One region of the Lysinibacillus sp. RU7 genome, then DNA from elsewhere that is predicted to be linked to it. Evidence: predicted binding sites of a transcription regulator. Region 1 holds the regulator's gene; the other holds the start of a gene.

Region 1 (5,964 bases):
CACTTGAGCTAGGGTCCAATGCAGCGGTGATTGTCGAGCCATCTGCGCCAATTGAGAAGATTGTTTCACGTGCAGTCAGTGGGGCTTTTGGATTTGCAGGACAAGTATGTATATCGTTGCAGCGTATTTACGTGCATACTTCCATTTACGATGAGTTTGTCCGTCAATTTGTGATGGAAACGAAAAAGCTACGTGTAGGCGATCCGCTAGACGCAAATACCGATGTTAGCGCGATGATTCATCCAAACGAGGTAGGACGGATGAAGGCTTGGATAGAAGAGGCAAAAATACAAGGAGCCGTTATTGCAACAGGGGCGGAATTTACGGAGCGTACGTTATCCCCTACCGTCGTGACGAATGTAACAGCACAAATGAAAATCGTATGTGAAGAAACATTCGCCCCAATTGTTTCGATTGTTTCATATGAAACATTAGACGAAGCAATTGCCCTTGTAAATGAATCAGAACTAGGCTTAAATGCAGGGATTTATACAAATGTATTAACAGATGCCATGTATGCGGCAGACGAGCTAGAGACCGGTGCAGTGATGATTAATGATATTCCGACATTCCGTGTAGACCATATGCCGTATGGTGGTGTAAAAATGAGTGGATACGGTAAAGAAGGGGTAAAATATGCTATAGAAGAAATGACAAATCTGAAGTTTATCACAATTAAAACAACTTTTTAACGTAATTTAGTACAGGGGTTTGTTATTTTAGAAAAGTATTTGAACACGGTGTTTTTAAAGTGTTACAGTTAAATTATCATCTTTTAGGGAGTGCAGAATTATGGGAAACACTGTGCCAATGAGCTATTCACGCACACATCAAACACGTTTAATTATGCCGTCCGACACCAACCATCATCAATCTATTTTTGGTGGCCAAGTATTGCGATATATTGATGAAATTGCGGCTCTCGCTGCAATGAAGCATTCAAAAGGAGAGGTCGTCACTGCATCCATTGACTCAGTAGACTTCGTATCGTCTGCTTATGCAGGAGATGTATTAGAGTTGGAGTCTGTTGTAACGTGTACAGGGCGGTCATCAATGGAAGTATACGTACGTGTTATTTGCCGAGATTTAAAATCAGGTGCAGAACGTTTGACGACGGAATCATTCGTGACAATGGTGGCGATTGATGAACAAGGTAAACCACGTGAAGTGCCAGAAATTTACCCAGAAACAGAAACGGAACGTAGACTTTTCGAAACAGGTCCGATGCGTCGCGAACATCGTAAAATGAAGCGTGAAGTGAAACATCGCTAATAAAAGAGGGCACACAGAAAATAAAGCTTTCTGTGTGTCCTCTTAGCCATTTTAGCTAGGTGGTATAGATGCTTATTCTGCCGAAAGTTCGGTAACAACGGCAATTAATTGGTCAGAGGATGATGAAACATGATTTGCGCCTTGTGATAATTCAGTAATATAGTTCGAAATGTTTTGAATATCTTCTGACGTACTCATATATTGTGTACGAATGCCTGATACAGCTTCAGCAATTGCACTGAAGGATTCGGTTAACTCATGCTGTGTTTCCACACTCACTTTTACTTGAGAGTCTACACTGTTCACGGCATCCGCCATGCTCACAATATTATTTTCCGTTTCTTTAATTAGTATCGATACGTTTTGTACGGCGGTTTTTGTTTCTTCCGCCAGCTTTCTCACTTCATTTGCTACGACTGCAAACCCTTTCCCTTGTTCACCGGCGCGGGCTGCTTCAATGGAAGCATTTAATGCGAGCAAATTTGTTTGATCGGCAATGCCTGTTACGAGCCCTACAATATCTGAGATTTTTTGCGACGATATGCGTAGTTCATCCATTGAAGATTCTAATATATCGACACGTTCTAAAATCGTATCCATTAAGTCTGTTTGCGTAGCTAAATGCTTTTTGCCAAGATTTGATTTACTTTCCGTTTCTTCTACGAAATCTAAGCCTTGATGTGTGGCGGCAGCAATTTCATCTGTTTGCACCGCGATTGCTTCCAGAGAAGACGTTGTGTCAACACTAATCACATTTAATTCTTGTGCTGTACGTTGAATGGTATTAATTAAATGTAATTTTACTTCTTCTGCTTGTTTACGGATGCGTTCCTCTTCCAGTTCATAAGCTTCGATGACAAGTTGCTGTTCAAAGTTAATAATTTTTGAAAACGCATTAATAGCTAGGGCTGTTTCCTGCGTAGATAAGTTTAATGTTTCGATAAACTCGATGAAAGTCGTCATCAGTGATTGAAATGATGCTAAGTACCATTTAGATTTTAGCCCAATACGAACATGGGCATGTGCAATCACTTTTCGTTCTTCAATGTATGCGCTATCAATTTTTCCGTTAAAAATATCGGATAAATGTTTGTGAAGCGTTATTTTTAATTTGTCGATACGTGTTGACCGATTGATAATGGCCAGAAGTGCTTCGCTTTGGCTAATGGCATGATAAAAATGATTGACCATTAAAGGAATGAGATCTTGGGCATAAGGTTGTAGTTGCTTTAAAATCGCTAAGTCCTTTTTCGTTAAGCTCAGTAATTGTAACTGTTTCATTAATTCTGGATAAGCAGAAAGACTTAATTCTACCTGTTGGGTATATTTCTCTACTTGGAAAAATGTTGCTTTTGCTTTTTCGCGTGACTTGTTAAAAAAGTTAATCATCGCCATTCCCCATTCTATATATATTCATAAGATTATGTAGTCACTCTTTATTATGTAATTTTACTATTAAATTGAACTTTTTGTCTGCATTATGTATAAAATTTCTATAATTCTTCTGAAGATTTTGTTACAGATAATAGAAACAAGCAAGTGTTTGTACTTCAGAATTAAACAAGTTAAAATGATAGATAGTAAAAAAAATGTAAAGGAAGTTTACAATGAAATTTCATAAAAAGCGTTTAAAATTTGTTATACCGATAACAGTAATCGTCGCAGTTGCTTCTACATTTATGCTATTCAATCGTTATGAAGACGTTGCATCGAAGGACAAGTTTTTAATATTGCTAAGCGCAACCATCTTTACAGCTATTATCTCATATTTACTGTTTCCGCAGGACGGAGATAACCCAGATGATGTTGGACCATATAAATAAATGTTTATAGCCATCTTAAAATAATAAGATGGTTGTTTTATTTTTGAAACTAATGTGTTCTTCGTTCGTATATGTATTATAAGGAAATGTTCGAAAAGGGAGGTTGTATCGAATGGAAGAAAAGTGGTCGAAAGTATTGATTCATGCTAGTGCATTCTTTGCGCCGGTGCTAGTGCCGATTCTCTTCTTTTTAATTAGTTCAGATGATCAGATCAAGCGCTTATCTATTCAGGCGCTATTATTCCAAGGTGTGATGTGGGTATTAACAACGATTTCAATTATCTTGTCTTTTATCTTAATTGGTCTTCCGTTTTTAATTGTTTTCGGGTTAATGTTACTTATAGTTCCAATTATTGGTATAGTAAAAGCGTTAAACGATTCCGAGTGGGATTATCCAATTGTTGGTCGTTGGGTATAATTCATAGGCAAAACGGCAAAGTCTTTAATAACAAAGACTTTGCCGTTTTTTATTTTATTAAAAGGGTAGACTTTTTATTTGCAAAACAATTTTGTGATTTTTATAATAAAGTCAAAGATAGTCAAAGTCAGTAAATGAACTGGGGTGAGCATAAACATGAGGAATATCTCAGACATTATTGAAGGTTATTTAAAGCAAATTATCGAATTACAAGGACAGGGACATATTGAAGTAAAACGTAGTGAGTTAGCAGATAAGTTTCAATGTGTGCCGTCGCAAATAAATTACGTTATTAATACAAGATTTACAGCAGAGCGCGGTTATTTGGTCGAGAGTAAGCGCGGTGGTGGCGGATATATTCGTATTTTACGTGTTGAATCGCATTCAAAGCAGGCATTATTTGATGAGATGCTAAGACAAATTGATGCGAATGCACCCCAAGTGGCAGCAGAGCATATCGTGTATCGTTTAATTGATGAAGAGGTACTATCCAAAAGAGAGGCAAAGCTAATGCTTGCAGCGATGGATCGTACCACTTTACAAATGCCGTTACCGATGCGAGACGAGATTCGTGCACGTATTTTAAAGGCAATGTTAATAACGTTGAAATTTGAAAGGGGTGACGGAACATGATTTGTGAGCATTGTAAGCAGCGACATGCTACTGTGACCATAACACAAATAAAAAATGGTACTAAATTGGAGCGCCATTATTGTGAAATATGTGCAGGGAAATTTCATCCGTTTCAAGTTGAAATACAAGAGGAGCCTGTATCGATTCATCAGCTCATGTCAGATTGGTTTAGCTTACCAAAATGGAAAAGCAAAGTGCAGGAAGAAACGCAACCAAAGAAGCAACAAGGTACTTGCCCATCCTGTGGCTTTACGTACAGGCAATTCTTGAAAGTCGGTAAATTTGGCTGTGCACAGTGTTACCACACATTTCGTGATCAATTACCACAAGTTCTCAAACGTTTGCAAGCGGATGTAAAGCACATCGGTAAAAAGCAAACTGAAGAATATCAATTTATCAACTATCAAAAGCAAATTGAACTCATTCGCCAACAAATGCAACAAGCGATTGCAGAGGAGCGCTTTGAAGATGCAGCTAGGCTGCGTGATGAGGTGCGTGCAATCGAACAGAAGCTACATGTTGGAGGTGGGGAGACATCATGAATATAGAGCATTTTTTAAAGCGTACGTTACCACCTTGGATTGAAGCAACGGATGAGCATGGAGATATTGTGATTAGTACGAGAATACGCCTTGCTCGAAATTTAAGGAGTACCCGTTTTCCCGCTAGTTTTTCAGAAGAGGATGCAAAACAAATAGACGACACCGTGTTACAAGCCCTTCTTTCTGTTCGCAATGAGGGGAGAAGATTTTCATATTTTCCGATGAAAGAAATGCCAACCTTACAACGACAAGTGCTTGTTGAGAAGCATTTAATTAGTCCGTACCTAGCTAATTGTGAAAAAACAGCGTCCGTTTTTTTAACAGAAGATGAATCAATCAGTGTTATGGTGAATGAAGAGGACCATATTCGTATACAATGCTTAGCAGCGGGGTTGCAACTACATGAAACATATGAAAAGGCAAATGAACTCGATCAATACTTAGAAGGGCAGCTCATGTATGCATACGATGGGCAACTAGGTTTTCTCACAAGCTGTCCAACAAACGTTGGTACGGGTCTACGTGCCTCCGTTATGATGCATTTACCAGCATTGACGATGACAAAACGTATGAATGTGTTAATTCAAACAATGGCAAGGTTAGGAATGGTCGTACGGGGGATATATGGCGAAGGTAGTGAAAATCTAGGTAACATTTATCAGATTTCTAATCAAATTACACTTGGAAAATCAGAGCGTGATATTTTAGATGATTTGCAAAATGTAGTGGAACAAATTATTCAAAAAGAACATGAGGCAAGAAAACAACTATTTGCTCGCGCGCCCATTGCATTGGAGGATCGACTGTATCGTTCACTCGGTACATTAATGTATGCGCGTATATTATCGAGTGAGGAAGCGGCATCTTGTTTATCCAATGTCCGCTTAGCAGTTGGCTTACAACTAATTTCAGATATTTCACTTAATCAATTGAATGAATGCATGTTACTCATTCAACCTGGTTTTATACAGCAATATGCTGGTACAACATTGCAAACGACCGAGCGTGATATTTTCCGCTCAAAATTACTGCAAGAAAAATTAGCAACACATCGTCGAAATGAGCCTACAAATGGAAAGGGAGAGGATTTGTATGATGTTTAATCGTTTTACGCAACGTGCACAAAAAGTTTTACAATTAGCGCAGGAAGAAGCGATTCGTTGGAAACACGAGTCGATTGGAACAGAACATATTTTACTTGGTCTTATCCGTGAAGGTGGTGGCATTGCGGCCAAAGCATTAGAAGCGATTGATATTAGCCCTCAAATGATTGAAT
Region 2 (5,964 bases), on a different contig from region 1:
ACTTTTGATAGAACAGCAGCACACGCTCCATCCCCAAATAAAATAGCGGTATTACGGTCATTCCAATCCGTTACTTTCGATAGTTTTTCAACACCTACTACTAATACATATTCATAACTGTTATTTTCAAGGAATTGCTGTGCTGTTACAAGCCCATAGATAAATCCTGAACACGCTGCTGCAATATCCATCGCTGCACATTGTATTCCGAAATGCTCTGTTAATTGACATGCCACACTTGGAAAGGCTTGATCTGGCGAAACCGTTGCAACTACAATTAAGCCAATTTGTTCCGGCTTAATCCCTGCATTTTCAATCGCTTTTTGTGTTGCCTTAATCGCCATATGTGAAGTATTTTCATCATCTGCTGCAATATGTCTTTGTTCAATCCCCGTTCTAGAACGAATCCATTCATCTGTCGTGTCTAACACACTTTCCAGATCATAATTTGTCAGTACCTTTTCAGGGACATATTTCCCCAATCCAATAATACCTACACCCATAAAATATCCCCCTTTTACACTAACATTTAGTAGTTGGTCATAATTATAGCTCATAAAAAAATATTATACAACGGAAAATTTTTCACAATGTTCAAGAAATGTTTTCAAAAGTTTGTTTTTCTTTTTTCACAACCTGTGTTATGATAGTTGAGGTATAAAACTAAATAAATATATAGAATAATGTTTATGAGGTGAATTTGATGCAATATATTATGACATTTGTATGGTCATTCCTACTAATTTCTATGTTAAACTACGTAGTAAGTTCAGTATTAAACGTACCATTCGATTTCATGACTGGTGTAATCGTTTCTGTAGCATTTGCAGTAATCGTGTTTATTGTTGCAGCTATTCTTCCAGGTAGCCCAGAACACGCTGAACATCATTAATTAGGAAGCGCTCCGTGTAGGGGCGTTTTTTTATGTTCAAGATACAGTGTTTTGCCCGCCTATCACGGGATTTTGCTCGCTTACCATTAGCTTTGGACCGGACAACACCGCGTTTTGCTCATTTCGCTACTTTAAACTGAATCTCATTTATATTTTACACTCATTGTTTATTTTTCCACAATAAAAACAGGTGAATCACCACCTGTTTCCTTACATCTGTCGTTCCGCATCAGCTGTTGTCGTTGTCGGGATGATATCTTTTTCAGCTTTCAAGCGATCATTCAATTCCTCTATAGGGATAGCATCTACTGTCTTCATATCTTCATGCATATCAAACAAACTAGGCTTCTCTGTATTCACCATATCAGGGTTGTCTAATTTGTCACGCTTCGGTAAGTTTTTCATTTCTTTTTTATCCATAAAAATACCTCCTTTGTTTATAACATACCCAAAGGAGGCGAAAACCATTAAAACTTCACGACAATTTCATCATTTTTTACTATTAAATAGAGTGTGTCCCCTGGCGCCACTTCTCCGCGCAATAACTCTTTGGCAACCGCTGTTTCTAAATAACGTTGCACAAAACGTTTTAATGGACGTGCACCAAACTGCGGGTCAGCACCGTGCGCTACTACAAACGCAATAACTGCATCCTCGACTACGAGCTTAATCTCTTGCTCAGCTACACGTTTCTCTAACTGTGATACATACTTGCGAACAATCGCACCAAAATGTTCATTCGACAATGCATGGAATGTAATAATATCATCTACACGGTTTAAAAGTTCCGGCTTAAAATGCTGGCGAAGCGCCATCATAATTAAATCTTCCGCACCTTCTTCCGTTTGGTTTAACAAATGCTCTGAACCAATATTGGACGTCATAATGACAACTGTGTTCGAGAAATTCACATTGCGACCTTGCGAATCGGTAATGCGGCCATCATCTAAAATTTGCAGTAAAATATTTGCGACATCGGGATGCGCTTTTTCAATTTCATCCAGTAACACAACCGAATACGGATTACGTCGAACCGCTTCCGTTAATTGCCCACCTTCTTCATAGCCAATATAACCAGGAGGTGCCCCAACAAGGCGCGATACACTATGCTTCTCCATATACTCACTCATATCAATACGGATGAAATGATCCTCTGAGTCAAATAGTTGAGCCGCAAGCGCTTTTGCTAATTCTGTTTTCCCCACACCTGTTGGTCCTAAAAATAAGAAGGAGCCAATCGGTTTTGTAGGGTCTTTAATGCCTGAACGGGCACGCCATACTGCTTCCGTTACTAATGTCACGGCATTATCTTGACCGACAACTCGCTCATGTAATGTTTCCTTTAAGCGAAGTAGCTTCTCGCGCTCTCCCTCTACTAGTTTTGTGACCGGAATTCCTGTCCAACGTGAAACAATCGATGCAATTTCTTCGGCTGTTACTTCTTCGCGTAAAATCCGTTTATCGGCTGTTGTCACAAGCTCTGTCTCAAGCGCAGCAATTTCCTTTTCGAGTGAAGGAATTTTGCTGTACTGTAATTCTGCTGCTTTATTATAATCTCCACGTGTTTGCGCATCTTCCGAATCACGGCGATATTTATCGAGCTGCTCACGCTTTTTCTGAATCGTTTGCAGACCGTTTTTCTCAAGCTCCCACTGCTTACGCATATGTTCGGTAGAAGTACGTAACTTCACAATTTCCTCTTGCAAAGTGGATAAGCGCTTTTTACTCGCTTCATCCTTTTCTTTGCGAAGGGCTTGCTCTTCAATTTCTAACTGCATTAAGCGGCGTGTCACCATATCTAACTCTTGCGGCATGGAATCAATTTCTGTCCGAATCATCGCACAAGCCTCATCGATTAAGTCAATCGCTTTATCTGGTAAGAAACGCTCTGTAATATACCGATTGGATAGTTCAGCTGCTGCAATAATCGCACGGTCATGAATGCGGACGCCATGGTGCAGCTCAAAACGCTCTTTTAGTCCACGTAAAATCGACACGGTATCTTCTATAGAAGGCTCTCGCACCATCACTTGTTGGAACCGACGCTCAAGCGCTGGATCTTTCTCAATATACATACGATACTCATCCAGTGTTGTCGCACCAATACAATGTAATTCACCACGTGCAAGCATCGGCTTTAACATATTCCCCGCATCCATGGCACCGTCTGTTTTCCCTGCTCCTACAATCGTGTGAATTTCATCGATAAATAAAATAATACGCCCTTCTGATTCTTTTACTTGCTTCAGCACACCTTTTAAACGTTCCTCAAACTGCCCTCGGTAACTGGCACCAGCAATTAAAGCGCTCATATCCAGCTCATATAATAAACAATCCTTTAATCCTTCTGGTACATCTTTTCTCACGATACGTTGCGCTAATCCTTCTACAATGGCTGTTTTCCCAACACCTGGTTCACCGATTAACACAGGGTTATTTTTCGTTTTCCGTGTCAAAATACGAATGACATTGCGGATTTCTTCATCACGACCAATCACAGGGTCCATCTTCCCGTTCTTTACTTCCTCAATTAAATTACGTCCAAACTGCTCTAGCGGCGGACGATTATCTTGTGTTTGTGTAAATTGCATGTTCATCCCTCCAAAAAAGTTTGACCATCTTTGACTAATTTGATTATAAAACGATTTCCTATAAAAAGCAAAATAATCCTTCACAAAAAATTTACTCTTATTCCCAATTAACATATGTTATCATTTTATATATAGTGAAATCTAAGTGAAATTTAGATGAACTGTTGGTGAAATCTTAAGTTGTTATCTTAAGAAAAGGATGTGATTGTTATCGTTGCTCTAAACAGTATGCCGATGAAAATCTATGATTTATTTGAAATTCACGGTTTGGCTATTAAAGTGGATAAAGGAAATTATATTTTCCGTGAAGATGAACGGGCTGAAAATATCTTTTTCGTGCGCAGTGGTGCAATCCAAATCAGTAAAGAAACCGAAAGTGGCAAGGAACTGACCATTCGCATTTGTGGGACAGATGCTATCATCGGTGAAAATTCGATATTTTGCAAAACACGTTATCATGCAACAACTGCAAAAGCACTTGAAACAACGCATTTACTTGCACTTCACACAGATACCTTTGAATTTTTACTATCTGAAAACCCACCTCTATTGATGGAGTATTTAAAATGGCTACAAGTTGAAAATTTAAAACATCAAAGTCGTCTACGTGATTTAATGCTAAACGGAAAAAAAGGAGCTTTGTTCTCCACACTGATCAGACTTGCTAATACGTACGGTGAATTTCGTTCGAACAATGACGTATTGATTAATTTCCCATTAACCAATACAGAAATTGCGAACCTTTGTGCAACAAGCCGTGAAATGATTAACCGTATGCTCAATGATTTAAAAAATCAGAACATCATCACGTTGAATAAAAGCTATATTACGATACATGATTTACAGTTTTTAAAAGATAGCATCGCGTGTGAAAACTGTCCATTAAACATTTGTCGTATTGACTAACAGAAATTTCAGAGTGTTAACAAATTAATTTTATTAGACATTATACACTGGTATTAAACTATATTTTACTAACACTGAGTTATAAACTCGTAATGAGCAAAAATACATTCTAAAAATACCATTAGGGTAATAAAAGATATTAAGCTAAAGTGGTATCGTAGCCTCCGCGCTTTGCACAGCCTACACAGGAGCTAAAACAGGCGTGGCCTGTTTGGATCTCCTGTTCCTGCTCCTGACGCTTACGCTTTCGTCGCAAAGAAAATCTTGACTCCTGTGGCTATGGCGCGCTACGGTAAAAAGTGAATACTTCTCGATATACTAGAAAAACAGTTCTCTTCTCTAAAAGAAATCAATTTCTTTGTATGTGCAAGTATAATTGCACAGTCTCTACTGTAATGAATGTGAATCTTTCATTATTTTTAAGCAACCGATTTTTTATGAAACACTAGTTGCTTGTAGCGGAGGCACGAGACTCCTACGGGAAAAGCGAGACAATCAAGACCCCGCAGGAGCGAAGGATGAGCGACGAGGAGGCTTGATCTCGCCCGTGGAAAGCGAGTGCCGTAGCGGAAAGCAACGGTTACTCAAATGAGAATATATGTTTAGGTATTTACTCATTATGAGTTATAAAGTAACAATAAAAAACAATAGACAAAGTCGAAAAAATCGACTTTGTCTATTGCAAGTTTATATCAAAAATGAGTACCGATAATTATTGAGCGTATGTCTCTAAAAATCGGTCTAAGTCATTCAATTCCTCAAAGCGTTCTTCTAACTGTTCTCTTGACCAATCCCACCATGCAATTTGCTGAAGTTTCTCAGCAATCTCTTTTAGAAAACGATCTTTAATCTTTTTAGCTGGAACACCACCTACAATGGTATATGGTTCAACGTCTTTTGTTACAACCGCACCTGAAGCAATCACTGCTCCATCTCCAATTGTGACATCTTTCATAATAATAGCACCATGACCAATCCAAACATCATGACCAATTTTCACTCGATGAGCACGTCGCCATTGAAAAATTTCTTGATCATCTGTTTTGGCAAAATCATACGAAACACGTCGATATGTCATATGATGTTGTGTGACTCGGTCCATCGGATGATTTACAGGGTTGATACAAACATGTGATGCAATGGAACAAAATTTACCGATCTCTGTATAATTCATCGTGACATTTTCCATCGTATATGTATAATCCCCAATATGCGACTCCACGATTTCATTGAATGCGCCAACCGACGTATATACACCTGCCGTACTATTGGCTACTTGAGCTGTTTCATGTACGGATGGCTCATCTGAAAGCATTATTTCACTTTTTACTTGGTGTAATTTCTTCACTTTTTCACGCCTCTTTCTTTGCTAATTTAGTTTTGACTGGATACAGCGATGTTTTGCTCGGATACCTTAGCTTTTTGACAGTTTACCAAGGGCTTTTGCTCGGATACGGTAACGTAATGTATCCCCCGACAAGTCCATCTAAAATAGAAATTTCTATACTCAGAGTGATACTGATTTTTTTTACAACTCCTCTTGCATCATTTCATCCAATGTTTGCACTAGAAAGC

The links. The regulator CtsR, encoded in region 1, represses protease genes until heat stress. The targets are predictions, from matches to a motif close to ATGGTCAATAAAGGTCAAACA.
Region 2: AC3II9_RS13350 (ATP-dependent Clp protease ATP-binding subunit) is a predicted target of CtsR. The motif match lies at 3,501-3,521, and genes of this name have one in related genera.

Annotation. Positions count from the first base shown of each region.
Region 1 covers NZ_JBYQFK010000007.1:72,011-77,974, reverse strand. Annotated here, with positions in the region: gene AC3II9_RS07150 (aldehyde dehydrogenase family protein) at 1-692, shown strand, start outside; gene AC3II9_RS07145 (acyl-CoA thioesterase) at 793-1,272, shown strand; partial or broken gene AC3II9_RS07140 (globin-coupled sensor protein) at 1,345-2,562, opposite strand; gene AC3II9_RS07135 (acyltransferase) at 2,880-3,095, shown strand; gene AC3II9_RS07130 (magnetosome magnetite crystal formation protein family) at 3,208-3,513, shown strand; gene AC3II9_RS07125 (CtsR family transcriptional regulator) at 3,670-4,146, shown strand; gene AC3II9_RS07120 (UvrB/UvrC motif-containing protein) at 4,143-4,688, shown strand; gene mcsB (protein-arginine kinase McsB) at 4,685-5,791, shown strand; gene AC3II9_RS07110 (ATP-dependent Clp protease ATP-binding subunit) at 5,781-5,964, shown strand, end outside.
Region 2 covers NZ_JBYQFK010000017.1:61,712-67,675, reverse strand. Annotated here, with positions in the region: gene AC3II9_RS13365 (beta-ketoacyl-ACP synthase III) at 1-503, opposite strand, end outside; gene AC3II9_RS13360 (YjzD family protein) at 704-892, shown strand; gene AC3II9_RS13355 (hypothetical protein) at 1,103-1,312, opposite strand; gene AC3II9_RS13350 (ATP-dependent Clp protease ATP-binding subunit) at 1,360-3,483, opposite strand; gene AC3II9_RS13345 (Crp/Fnr family transcriptional regulator) at 3,685-4,389, shown strand; gene AC3II9_RS13340 (DapH/DapD/GlmU-related protein) at 5,102-5,737, opposite strand.